DNA from 3 places in the Cobetia amphilecti genome. Region 2 is predicted to be linked to each of the others. Evidence: predicted binding sites of a transcription regulator. Region 2 holds the regulator's gene; each other region holds the start of a gene.
What was found. Region 2 encodes sigma-54, which starts transcription at its own class of promoters, with help from an activator protein. Its sites were predicted from a motif close to TGGCACNNNNNTTGCTNT; they were not measured.
Positions count from the first base shown of each region.

Region 1: a site for sigma-54 is predicted at 1,727-1,744, ahead of R1T44_RS00965 (NCS1 family nucleobase:cation symporter-1). Genes of this name have one in related genera too.
Region 3: a site for sigma-54 is predicted at 2,549-2,566, ahead of R1T44_RS08765 (putative urea ABC transporter substrate-binding protein). Genes of this name have one in related genera too.

Region 1 is NZ_CP136695.1:206,539-210,955, reverse strand. Features, by position in the region: gene R1T44_RS00975 (cation:proton antiporter) at 1-549, shown strand, start outside; gene R1T44_RS00970 (aspartate/glutamate racemase family protein) at 649-1,404, opposite strand; gene R1T44_RS00965 (NCS1 family nucleobase:cation symporter-1) at 1,814-3,289, shown strand; gene R1T44_RS00960 (GGDEF domain-containing protein) at 3,556-4,417, shown strand, end outside.
Region 2 is NZ_CP136695.1:1,181,103-1,185,519, reverse strand. Features, by position in the region: gene lptA (lipopolysaccharide transport periplasmic protein LptA) at 1-129, shown strand, start outside; gene lptB (LPS export ABC transporter ATP-binding protein) at 133-873, shown strand; gene R1T44_RS05045 (RNA polymerase factor sigma-54) at 1,107-2,555, shown strand; gene hpf (ribosome hibernation-promoting factor, HPF/YfiA family) at 3,216-3,524, shown strand; gene R1T44_RS05035 (PTS sugar transporter subunit IIA) at 3,534-4,004, shown strand; gene rapZ (RNase adapter RapZ) at 4,142-4,417, shown strand, end outside.
Region 3 is NZ_CP136695.1:2,042,590-2,047,006, forward strand. Features, by position in the region: gene R1T44_RS08755 (ABC transporter ATP-binding protein) at 1-262, opposite strand, end outside; gene R1T44_RS08760 (ABC transporter permease) at 259-1,083, opposite strand; gene R1T44_RS08765 (putative urea ABC transporter substrate-binding protein) at 1,192-2,340, opposite strand; guanidine-I (ykkC/yxkD leader) riboswitch at 2,394-2,502, opposite strand; gene R1T44_RS08770 (DUF6998 domain-containing protein) at 2,818-3,264, shown strand; gene R1T44_RS08775 (DUF6998 domain-containing protein) at 3,310-3,999, shown strand; gene R1T44_RS08780 (pyridoxal phosphate-dependent aminotransferase) at 4,296-4,417, shown strand, end outside.

The DNA.
Region 1 (4,417 bases), 970 kb from region 2:
CTGGTACTGGGCGGTTATGCGCTGGCCTCGGCGCTGCATGTCTCCGGCCCCATCGCGATGGTGGTGGCGGGGCTGATCATCGGCAACATGGCGCGTGATGGCGCCATGTCCGACAACACCCGCCGCTATCTGGACGGCTTCTGGGAGCTGGTCGACGAGATTCTCAACGCGGTGCTGTTCGTGCTGATCGGCCTCGAACTGGTACTGATGCCGATCACGCTGACCTCGATCGGCATCGCGCTGGTGCTGGTGGCGGTGATTCTGCTCTCGCGCCTGGCGCTGATCGGTCTTCCGCTGAGCCTCTTGCGTCGCTGGTACACCTTCCGCCCCGGCACTACGCGCGTGCTCACCTGGGGTGGCCTGCGCGGCGGCATCTCGGTGGCGCTGGCACTGGCGATTCCCGAAGGCGACTTCCGCGAGCCGCTGGTGGTCACCACCTACATCATCGTGCTGTTCTCGATCCTCGTGCAGGGATTGAGCATCGGCAAGCTGGTGACGGCGGTGGTCGGCGATCGCAGCCACTCGGGAGAGTCGAACGACAAGCACTGAGTCAGAGTCGGCCAATGCAAACGCCCCTTCACTGACAGCAGTGAGGGGGCGTTTTCGTTTCGGTCGCGAGGCGCCAGCCAAGGGCAGTTTGCTGGCGACTCAAAGAGCCGCCAGGCCCCGGGCAAAGACACCGCTGAGGGGTTTCACCTCACCCGCTTGCTTCGCGCGAGCGACAGCGAGCTGGCGCATCAGGGTCAGCAGCAGATCGCGCCCCGCCAGCAGCGGGTCGACCACCGGCAGGCCGATCTCTGACGCGATGGCATCACGCAGCGGCCCCATCGCAGCGCAGCCAAGCACGATGCTGCCGGCACCGCTGGCTCTGGCGTGTTCACAGCCCTCCAGCAATGCCGCGGGGGGAGTGCGCGCCTCGGACAGCGCGAGTACCGGTACGTCACAGGCCAGCAGCGCCTTGCACAGGGGGCGCATCGCATAGCGCTCCAGCAGCTGCTCGGACATCGGCAGCGTGCTGGTCATGCTGGTGACGATGGCAAAGGAGGGAGCCGCCAGCGTGGCCATGTGCATGGCGGCCTGAGCGATGCCGATCACCGGCACGGGGCTCAGTTCACGGGCGGCCTCGAGGCCGGGGTCACCGAAGCAGGCCAGCAGATAGCCATCGGCGGGCGGAGTCTCCAGCAGGCCCTCACGATCACGGGCGATCAGCGCCAGCAGCGCGACCACCGCCATGGCTTCCTCGACGGCGGTCTCGATGCTGGGGGCGCCATGCTCGGCAGTCAGCACCTCGAGGTGGACGTCCCGGGCGAGCTGCCGTTGCAGCGAGTGCGCCATCTGCTGACTCATCGCCTGGCTGGTGTTGGGATTGATGACCTTGAGACGCAACATGGCGGGCTCTCTCATGATGGTGGGCTCGTGATGGACTTTCGCGTGACGGGCTTTTTCGTGACGGGCTTTCTCGTGATGGCGCGCGTCGGATGCGGCCGTACGAGTGGAGCACACAAAACACGAGCAGCATCCGTGCCAGTCCCGGCGACACCTGCTGGCGCAACGTTCGTTTCATTGGCGGTGCGCTGCTGTGGTGCATATGGCTAATACAGCGGAAGTTGATGGTGCCTAATGTCTCAGGAGTTGCCACGCACATGACGTTGCTGGCAGGGGTGTCACGCAGATCGGGCCTTGGGGAAAACGCTTGGAGACTGAAAATCCGCAACAAGTGTTTCACTGGCACGCTTGTTGATAAGGGGAGGGTATGGCGAGGCATGACGCCTCGTGACTGGCCCATGGCCCACAAGCCCCTCTGGAGACAACAATGACACCCCAGACTCCCCCTGATCTGAGCAGCGCGAGCAAGCGGCTCATCAATGAGGACCTCGCCCCCTGCGAGCAGAACTGGAACTGGTACAACATCTTCTCGTTCTGGATGTCCGATGTGCACAGCGTCGGTGGCTACGTCTTTGCCGCCAGTCTGTTCACCCTGGGGCTGGCCAGCTGGCAGATTCTGGTCTCGATGCTGGTCGGCATTCTGGTGGTGCAGGTGTTCGCCAATCTGATCTCGCGGCCCAGTCAGCAGACGGGGGTGCCCTTCCCGGTGGTCTGCCGTCAGTCCTTCGGCATCTATGGTGCCAACATTCCGGCGATCATCCGCGGGCTGATCGCGGTGGTGTGGTACGGCATCCAGACGTATCTGGCGGCGCATGCCTTGATGCTGGTGCTGCTGCGCTATGTGCCGTCGCTGGAAGGGCTGACCGAGACCCAGCTGTTCGGGCTCTCGCAGCTGGGCTGGTACTGCTTCCTGTTCATGTGGGTGCTGCAGGCGCTGGTGTTCTGGTGGGGCATGAATGCGGTGCGGCGCTTCATCGATTTCGCCGGGCCAGCCGTCTATGTGGTGATGTTCGCGCTGGCGGGCTGGATCGTCTGGCAGGCCGGCTGGGACAACATCAGCTTCACGCTGGGCAGCAAGACGCTCTCGGGCAGCGACGCCCTGTGGCAGATGGTGATCGCCGCGGCGCTGGTGGCGGGCTACTTCGCGGGGCCGACGCTCAACTTCGGGGACTTCTCGCGCTACTGCGCTACCCCCGGGGATGTGAAGCGCGGCAATTTCTGGGGCCTGCCGGTCAACTTTCTGTTGTTTGCCGTCATCACCGTGGTGGTGGTGTCCGGCACGCAGCCCATCTTCGGCGAGATGCTGCATGACCCGATGGAGACCGTCGCCCGCATCGACAATGGCGTCGCGGCAGCGCTGGGCATCCTGACCCTGGTGCTGGCGACCATCGGCATCAACATCGTGGCCAACTTCGTGTCCCCGGCGTTCGACTTCTCCAATGTGGCACCGTCCCGCATCAGCTGGCGCATGGGCGGCATGCTCGCTGCCGTCGGCTCCATCTTCATCACGCCGTGGAATCTGTTCAACAACCCGGAGATCATCCAGTACACCGTGGGCATCCTCGCCGCAGCCATCGGCCCGGTGTATGGCGTGATCCTGTTTGACCACTATCTGGTCAACAAGGGCGGCATCAACACCAAGGCGCTGTTCACTGACAGCGCGGAAGGCGAGTACTTCTTCGAGAAGGGCGTCAACGTCGCGGCGGTCAAGGCGCTGCTGGTCTCCTCGGCGGTGACGCTGATCATCAGCTTCCTGCCGCTGGGCGACATCACCCACTTCACGCTGTTCATCGGCGGTCTGATGGCGGCAGGGCTTTATGGCATCTTCTCGGGGTACTGGCTGGGAGATGCCGCCTCTGCACGCATCTATGTGCCGGCCGGGGTACGCCAGAAGATGTCATGACGCTCAGGCCGTGAGCTGGCATTGCCTTGGCTTTACCTTCAGCGCCCTGCTGTCGTCATCCACCTCGATGGCGACAGCAGGGCGCTTTCGTTCGTGTTGCCGACACCTCTTTGCCCTTGTTCCGCCTGGCCGGCCTGATGACGCAGCACATTGTTCTATCAGGCAGACGGTAATCTTGCGTTTACTGATCAACTCTTTATTCCAGTGAGGTGTGCTCTGCGCGCGGTGTAACATTGGCTGATGCTACCGAGTGTCGAGGATGGAACATGCTGCTTCATGAACATCTGATATTGCCGGGCAGGGACGGTTCGGATCTCGAAGCGCAGCACTATCGCACGCGAATCAACAATACCTTCATCATGTTCGCCATGGCGTGCTTCGCCTGCTTCCTGCTGTTTGACTATTTCCAGGTGCCGTCTGCCTGGCAGGCGTTGTGGGTGGGGCGGCTGATCATCTTCCTCTGCTGCCTGCTGTGCATCCTCCAGCTGCGCCGCGGCGGCGTGCATTCGGACAAGATCCTGTTGGCCGGGGCGATACCCGCCAATCTGTTCTTCTGCTTCGGTGCCGCGCTGATTCCGGATGCACTGACGCTGACGTTGTGGAACCTGAGTTTCTCGACCTGCATGCTGATTGCCATGCCCGCCTGGCTGGTGTGGGGCTGGCGCTACCAGCTGGCCAGCAGCCTGCCGCTGATACTGTGTTATGTGCCCATCTATGTGTGGCTGAGTCCCTTGCCGTTGACGACATTGGCCGGTGCGGGTGGTGCCTACATCCTGGGGACCCTCTTCATCGCGCCGGCACTGGCGCACGCACGAGCCTCGACCTTCCATCGCACCATCCGGCTGCAGCGCACGCTGGAGGCGCGCAATCTCGAATTGCACGACATGAATCAGCGGTTGCTCACCCAGCAGAACGAGCTGGAATACCGCGCCAATCATGATTTGCTGACGGGGCTGCCCAACCGTCGTTTCGGCTTTGATTTTCTCGAGCGGATGCTGGCCGAGAGCACGAGCACTCGGCAATGCATGTCGATCCTGTTCGTGGATGTCGATCGCCTGAAGCACGTCAACGACAGCTTCGGGCACGCCGAGGGCGATCGTCTGATCCAGCTGGTGGCCCGGAGTGTCG
Region 2 (4,417 bases):
TACGTGGAGTACTTCCTCGACAAGCGCCAGGTGAACGCCAACAACAACAAGACGGCACAGCAGACCGAAGGCGGTCGCGTGCACATGACTCTGACGCCGCGCGGCGCCAATGCCAGCAAGGAAAACTGAGTCATGACTGCTGCTACTCCGCGTACGCTGAGCGCTCGCCATCTGGCCAAGGCCTACAAGGGCCGCAAGGTGGTCAAGGACATCTCGCTGGAGATCCGCCAGGGCGACATCGTCGGCCTGCTGGGTCCCAATGGCGCCGGCAAGACGACCTCGTTCTACATGATCGTCGGACTGGTGCGCGCCGATGCCGGCAACGTCTCCATCGATGACAAGGACCTCTCCGCTGCCGCCATGCATCAGCGCGCACGCGCCGGCATCGGCTATCTGCCGCAGGAGGCGTCGATCTTCCGCAAGCTGTCGGTGGCCGACAACATCATGGCGATCCTGGAGACCCGCAAGGACCTGGATCGCAATGGCCGCAAGGCACGCCTTGAAGAGTTGCTCGAGGAATTCAGCATCACGCACATCCGCGCCAGCGCCGGCATGAGCCTGTCCGGTGGTGAGCGTCGTCGGGTCGAGATCGCCCGGGCGCTTGCCACCGAGCCGGACTTCGTGCTGCTCGATGAGCCCTTCGCCGGCGTCGACCCCATCTCGGTGGGCGAGATCAAGAGCATCGTGCGCCAACTGCGCGATCGTGGCATCGGCGTGCTGATCACCGACCACAACGTGCGCGAGACGCTCGATATCTGTGACACCGCCTATATCGTCGGCGATGGCCAGATCATCGCCCACGGTGATGCGGACTCCATCCTGGCCAACCAGCAGGTGCGCGACGTCTACCTGGGCCACGAGTTCACGCTCTAGGGTCAGCGAATGCGCTGAGCCCACCGGAGGCGAAAGCTTCAAAAGCCGCTGCGTGATTTTATCGCGTAGCGGCTTTTTCATGTCTGACATCAGACGCATGCATGACGTCCATACCACCTTGGTGGAAACATGGCATGCAAGTTGCTTGAATATTCATGACAACCACTTGTCAGTGCCCCGAGTCACGGTATAGCGTAGTAGGCACGTTCCTTTGCCGTGAATTGACTGACTCCATGAAACCCACCCTGCAACTCCGCCTCGGCACCTCGCTGACCATGACGCCGCAGCTCCAGCAAGCGATCCAGCTGCTGCAGCTGTCGACGCTCGACCTGCGTCAGGAGATTCAGCAAGCCCTCGAGTCCAACCCCATGTTGGAGCTCGACGAGGACTACGAGTCGCTGGATGTCATCGAGACACAGGATTCGAGCGAGATCTCCACTGCCGACTCCTCGAGCGAGATTCCCGAGGAATACCCCCTCGACAGTGACTGGTCGGACCTCTACCAGGACCACGCCGGTAGCCTGACCAGCTCCGGCAGTGGCAGCGGGAGTGAAGAAGGGCCGGACTTCGATCGCAATACCAGCGTCGAGAGCCTGCAGGACCACCTGCGCTGGCAGCTGGCGATGACCGACCTCGATGGCCGTGAACGCCAGATGGCAGAGAGCCTGATCGATGCCGTCGACGGTGCCGGCTATCTGAGCCTGTCACTCGACGAACTGGTCGATGGCCTGCGCGGCCAGGGCCTGCCCGGCCTCAAGGCCTCCGAACTCGAGCAGGTATTGCTGCGTCTGCAGCAGTTCGACCCGACCGGCGTCTTCGCCCGTGATCTGCGCGAATGCCTGCTGCTGCAACTGGCACTGCTGCCGGATGATCTGCCGCTGCTGGCGCAGGCGCGCCGCCTGGTACGTCAATTCCTCGAGGCACTGGGCAACGATGACCGCAAGCTGCTCAAGCGCCGCCTGAGCCTCGACGATGACGAGCTGGATCACGTCATCCGCCTGGTGCGCGCGCTCGACCCGCGTCCGGCATCCGCCTGGGGCGAGCCCGCCAGCGATTACGTGATCCCTGACCTGCTGGTACGCCATACCCGCCACGGCTGGCAGGTCGAGCTCAACCCGGAAGCGCTGCCCAAGCTGCGCATCCAGCCGGAATACGCCGCGCTGATCAAGCGTGCCGACAAGTCCGCCGACAATACCTTCCTCAAGGACAACCTGCAGGAAGCCCGCTGGCTGATGAAGAGCCTGTCATCGCGCAATGACACCCTGCTCAAGGTCGGCCGCGAGATCATGGCGCGCCAGATCGACTTCCTCGAGCAAGGCGAGGAAGGCATGAAGCCGCTGATTCTGGCCAACATCGCCGAAGTGGTCGAGATGCATGAGTCGACCATCTCGCGGGTCACGACCCAGAAGTACATCCACACCCCGCGCGGCGTCTTCGAGCTCAAGTTCTTCTTCTCGAGCCAGGTCGGTGGCAGCGGCAGTGGCGACGCCCACTCAAGCACCGCCATTCGTGCCCGCATCCGCAAGCTGATCGCGGAAGAGCCGGCCCGCAAGCCTCTCTCCGACTCACGGCTGGTCGATCTGCTCGCCAGCGATGGCATCGAGGTCGCACGCCGTACCGTGGCCAAGTATCGCGAAGCGATGGGCATCCCCTCCTCCAGCGAGCGCAAGCGTCTGGCCTGACGCGTCACCTGCGGCTGCCATGCCCTGCTTTCACCTCCACAATGGCAGCCGCCGCCAACCTCAAGCGCTGGATTTTCCGCTCATCAGCCTCTGACTTCGCGGGTAGCGGTACGCCTGTCGTGCGCTCTGTCATGCCGTCAACCGCTCATCAATTGCCCGTCATGGGCCATGACGGCGCGCAGGATGACGGTAAAAAACCGCCTTTCCGGCAGCGTCATTCACCGTCAATCGCATGTTTTTAAAGTCACTTTTGCGCGTATTGCACCTGGATGACACCCGGAGAACCTCCCGGAACGCCGCTTGCTCGACGCAATCGAAGCGCCTGAAAGGCGACGTACATGCAGGGATTGGCGACGAAAACCCGCCTTCTTGCGCGTCTTTCACGCACCACCCACCAGACGTGCCCTTGAAGTCCACTCCGATACCCCTCACTGAGTTGAAGACAAGCACTGAGCCACGATGCAGCGCAGCGTTGATCTTTGCGCAAAGCTTGGGCATTGTCGGTACAGACGCTCACGACATCTGACGCCACTGGCAAGGGAGCGAAAACATCGCCAGACGGTGGCCGTCAAGCCTGTTGCAGAGCGTCCGATCAGGGTTTGCTCGTAGTCAAAAAGGGTTACAATTGAATGGCAACCCGCTGGATAAAGGAGCGTGTCCATGCAAGTGAATATCACCGGGCATCATGTGGAACTTACCGATCCTCTCCGCGATTACGTCAACGAGAAGCTCGCTCGCCTCGAACGGCATTACGACAACATCACCAATGTTCAGGTGACACTGTCGATCGAGAAGGAGCGCCAGCAGGCTGCCTGCACCTTGCACGCGGCAGGCGCTGACCTCCACGCCCTGGCAGAAGACCCCAACATGTACGCTGCCATCGACGCGCTCGCCGACAAGCTGGATCGCCAGCTGGTCAAACACAAGGAAAAGTCCCAGGCTCGCTCTCAGGGCACCGGGACCCGTTGACCTTCAGCCATGACACTTGATCAGATCCTTCCCCCCGAGCGCACGCTTTACGGTGTCCCCGGGGGGAGCAAGAAGCGGGTGCTTGAATTCTTCAGCACCTTCATCGCACAGAACATTCCCAGCCTGGATAGCCAGGAAGTCTTCTCGCGCCTGATCGGGCGCGAGAGACTGGGGTCGACCGGCATTGGCCACGGTGTGGCCGTGCCCCATGCACGCAGCCCGCATTGCAAGACGCCAATCGCTGCGTTTCTGAAGCTCGGTGAACCCATCGACTTCGATGCCATCGACGGAGAACCCATCGATCTGCTGTTCGTGCTGCTGGTGCCTGAGGAAGCGGATGAGACCCATCTGACGCTGCTCGGGCAGGTCGCGGAATTGCTCAACTCCCCGACCAATCGCTCGGCCCTGCGCCAGGCAGACAGCCAGCGTGCACTCTTTGAGGCATTGACCCAAGCCATCGCCGAATTACCGGCGCGCTGAATGACAGGCCCGGACATTGTCCGGGCTTTCGTCTTGCTGGCCTTCCATCGGCCGACGTACAGCGCACTGATAGCGGGCAGCCTTCTGCCCCACCCCTGCATTCTTTCGACGTTGACCTCGCCCTTGGAGAGCACTTCATGAAGATCGTGATCATCAGCGGCCGCTCCGGCTCCGGGAAATCCATCGCTCTCCAGGCGCTGGAAGATATTGGCTACTACGCCATCGACAATCTGCCCGGCATGCTGCTGGCGCCACTGGTCGATCAGCTCGAAAAGGACAGCCCGGCGCGCCGGCGCATCGCGGTCTCCATCGATGCCCGCAACCTGCCGGAAGCCTTGACCCGCTTCCCCGAATTGCTCGACAACGTCCGCCAGAGCGGCATGGACGTGCAGGTCGTCTACCTGACCACCGAT
Region 3 (4,417 bases), 860 kb from region 2:
GGTGCGGGAAGACGGAATACTTCTGGAAGACGATGCCGCGGTCCGGGCCCGGCTCGCCGGGGATGGGCTTGCCATCGAGCAGCAGCTCACCGCGCGAGACGCCCTCGGTGCCCAGCAGCAGCTTGAGGAAGGTGGTCTTGCCGCAACCGGAGGCGCCGACCAGGGTGATGAATTCTCCGGCCTCGACGGTCAGGTTCATGCGTTCCAGCACGACCTGCTGACCGTAGTGCTTCTCGAGGCCCTTGGCGTGGATCAGGCTCATGATTGGCTCTCCTCAGCGTGGTACCAGGGGAAGGCGCGGGTCGAGACGAGCACCAGCAGACGGTCGAGCAGGAAGGCCAGCAGCGTGATCCAGGCCACGTAGGGCAGGATGACGTCCATCGCCAGATAGCGACGCACCAGGAAGATGCGGTAGCCGAGGCCGTCCTGGGCGGCGATGGCTTCCGCGGCGATCAGGAACAACCAGGCGCTGCCGAGTGCCAGGCGCGTGGCGCTCAGAAGGCGCGGGGTCAGCTGGGGCAGCAGTACGCGGGTCAGCACCTGCCAGGAGCTGGCGCCCAGCGTCTGGGCCTTGATCAGCTGCTCATCGGGCAGGCGCAGGGCCTGATTCTGCAGGTCGCGAATCAGGAAGGGCGTGATGCCGATGACGATCAGCGCGATCTTGGCCAGCTCGCCGGTACCGAAGGCGATGAACAGGATCGGCAGAATCGCCATCGGCGGAATCAGGGACAGCACGGTAATCAGTGGTGACAGCTTGGCGCGCAGCAGCGGCAGGCCACCGGTGAGCAGGCCGACGGTCAGGCCGATCAGCGCACTGATCAGCACGCCGGCCAGCAGGCGTTCGAGACTGGCGAAGGTGTCGGTCCACAGCGGCAGATCGCCGGTGCGCACGTTGACCTCGGTGGCCAGTCGCGAGAACGACTCGCCCATGGCGGCGAAGGACGGCAGCAGGCGGTCATTCGGGTTGTCGAGCAGTCGCTGGTTGGACTGCACGATGTAAAGGATGGCCAGCAGCGCGAAGGGCAGGCCACCGAGCAGCCAGCGGCCACCACGGGAGGGTGTCAGATTGATCAGGCGTTTCATGCGCGGGCTCCACGGGTGCGAACGAGGGTGCGGTCGAGGGAGGCGGTCGGTTCACGTTCCGCGAGGCAGGCTGCCCCGCGGAGCGTGTGCGGCATCCACCGCGTGGCGTTACTGGCTGTCGGCCAGTGCGGCGGTGTAGCTCGGGTCGAAGCGCAGCATCACGTTGCCTTCATTGCCGATGACGCCGGCGGGGGTCTCGATACCGATGAAGCCGGCATCCGGGGCGCCTTCGCCCAACAGGCCCTGCGCGAAGCTGAAGTCGGCGATGTGCTGCATGGTGTCCTTGAGACTCGGCGCATTGAAGGCGGCCACGGCCTCGGCGGGGGTGTAGTACATGTGGGTCGCGGCCAGCTGGGACTGATAGCCGGCGAGGTCGGTGCCGGCGGCATCGGCCATCTGGGAGAGGGCGGCTTCGTCACCGGCCTTCATCTTCTCCATCACCTCATACCAGGCACCGACCAGTGCGTGGCCGAAGTCCGGGTTGTCCTTCAGCGTCTGGGTATTGACGACCATCAGGTCGAGAATCTCGCCGGGGATGTCGCTGGAGTTGAAGACTTCGGTGTAGCCGGGCATCTCCTTGAGCGTGGCCAGCTGCGGGTTCCAGGTCACCACCGCCTGGGTGTCGGTGTTGCTGGCCAGCGCCACGATGTCGGCATCGCCGGTATTGGTGGTGGTGAGATCGCGCTCGCTCATGCCGACGCTGTCCAGCGCGCGTGCCAGCAGGTAGTGGGAGACGCTGAACTGCACCAGATTGACCTCGCGGTCCTTCAGGGACTCGATGGAATCGCCATCGCGGACCATCACGCCGTCATTGCCATCGGAGTAGTCGCCCAGAATCAGCGCGGTGGAATCGACGCTGCTGGCGGCGGGGAGGGTGAGGGCGTCCATGTTGGTCATGGCGCAGCCATCGACATTGCCGGAGGTGTACTGATTGATGGACTCGACGTAATCGTTGACCTGCACCACATCGATATTGATGTCGTACTTCCTGGCCCACTTGTCGACGATGCCCTGGGTGTCCGCGTATTCCCACGGCATCCAGCCGGCATACACCGACCAGCACACGCTGAAGGAATCCTGCGCCATGGCCTGCGGGCTCAGCGATGCGCCAAGCAGCAGGGCGCCGGCCAGCGCAGCACGTCTGGAAGCGTTTCGGGAAACGGCGGATGAAGCAGATGAGACAGCAGCGGATGACACCTGGGCGCTGGCATCCGAGGGGGAAGTCGCGGACTGGGAAAGGCGAGTGAGCTGGGTCATTGTCGTTATCTCCGGCGGAAAAAGTGAGAGGCGCCGACCTTTACAGGCTTTGCGTCTCCCGGGCTTTTGTCCCGCCGTGTAACCCCCAGCTTGGAGGTCGAGTGCTCTCGGACCAGTCGTGACGGCTATCAGCCAGTCACCGGAACCCTAGCGCTCCATTGGTGTAGATTTTCGATTGTTGTATGCCTATCGGTGCCTCGGTGAATGTCTAGCAGGAAGTGTGCCGGAGAGAATTTCTTCATATAAAACAATGCTATATAAGATTTCATGCAGCATGGATATGCATATCGAAAGCGTACGCTGCACCAATTTGATGAATTTCTCCGTCTCTTGCACCTTGGTGAAGTCAGTCGAGAGTGAGTGCTATCCAGTGACCAGTGAGAGAGAAATCCAGAGATATTTTTAATACACAATTGGTTGTTTTCAAAATATGGTAAAGATAATATGTGATTACCTTGGATAATTGATGACTAAATTGTGGATAAAAATAAACTCAAAAGCTTGGTAGGCGACTTATATAATATTGTTAATGAGCTGGAAGAAATGTTCCCCGGGCGACATTTCACTCCGGATGGCCATATGGTAGGGAGTCTAGGAGAGTGTCTAGTTGCCAATGCATATGATCTAGAGCTTTTGACTGCTTCCAACAAAGGGTATGACGCTATCGCCAAGTGCGGTACCAAGATCGAAATCAAGGCAACACAAGCGAAATCGGTTGCATTTCGCAGTGAGCCCGAGCATGCAATTGTGATCAAGATTTTACCCGATGGTAGCTTTGAAGAAATCTATAATGGCCCTGGGTCATTAGTCTGGCAGCAGTTTTCTGAAAAGAAATTACCTAGTAACGGGCAGTTTCAGATTTCTCTTGCAAAACTGAAAGTGATGAACAAGTCAGTCCGTTTTGAAGAGCGTATAAGGCCGTAATATAAATGCATTATGCATATGTAAACCTTCTATGAGTAGTTGATCATGGCACTTTCACAGATGCAGATCATCCAATCCTTGGGTGAGGCAATGGCCTGGTTCGAGCGAGAACTGAACTGGGGCGTGCCGCCGACTGAGCTACGTCATCTTTGCGGACGCATTGGTGAGCTTTACGCTGCATTGATCACCAATGGTCAGATGGCGACCGAGGTGAATCAGCGCGGCTATGACGTGGTAAGCGGTGACGGTGAGCGAATCTCGGTCAAAACCACTGCGATGATGGGCGGTGGGGGCAATGTTGCTTTCAATCCCCGTTCGTTGGATGAAGTGGAGCGCATCATCATCCTGCGTATCAATACAGAAGAGATGCAGATCGAGAAGTTGCTGGATGCCACAGTGGAAGAGGCCCGGTCGCTGATGTCGCCGGAGCGCGCGGGCAAGCAGAGTATCTCGTTGTCTCGATTGGCCAAGACTACGAAGCCACGCAGCGAGCTGAAAGCCGTGCGTGAAGTCATGTTCGCGTCTTGTCTTGTTCGTGAGCTTGAGAACGGCAGCATCGAAGTCGAGCGTGATGATGGTCAGGGGATGCAGTCAGTGAGCCCTGTTCAGCCAGTGCTGCGTGAATTGGCAAAACAGTTGAATCTGCCGCTGGTGAATGGCAACGGCAATCCGCACAACACTCGTCAGCTGGGTAGCCTGGTCATCAGGGAGATTGCTCAGGAATCTACTGGATGATTCAGCTTTGAATGGGATTCAAGACGCCGGCCAATGGCCGGCGTCTTCGTGTCATGAGCAGTTTATTTATCTGCTTTACCGAGCGCTCACAATGCAGTGCGCGACTTCCCCGAGGGGTTGCCCTTGCCGCGGCGCATGGTTGCGCGATCCGGCGCGTCGTTTCGTTGTGCCTCTCACCAAAGTCTTATACGTTGGTGGTGCTTTATTAGCACATACAAAAACAACGGCTTGCTCCCGATTGCCCGTGTGGCTTCACACGAGGGGGAAGGGCAGCAGCGATAGACAAAGGACACACGATGACAGACGTAGTCGAGAAGGATCTGCAGGAGTCTTCTGTGGTTCAGGCGGTTGAGAAGGGCTCTCCATCATCGCGTTCGCGTCGTGGTTTCCTGGGCATGAGTGGGGCGGCAATTGCCGG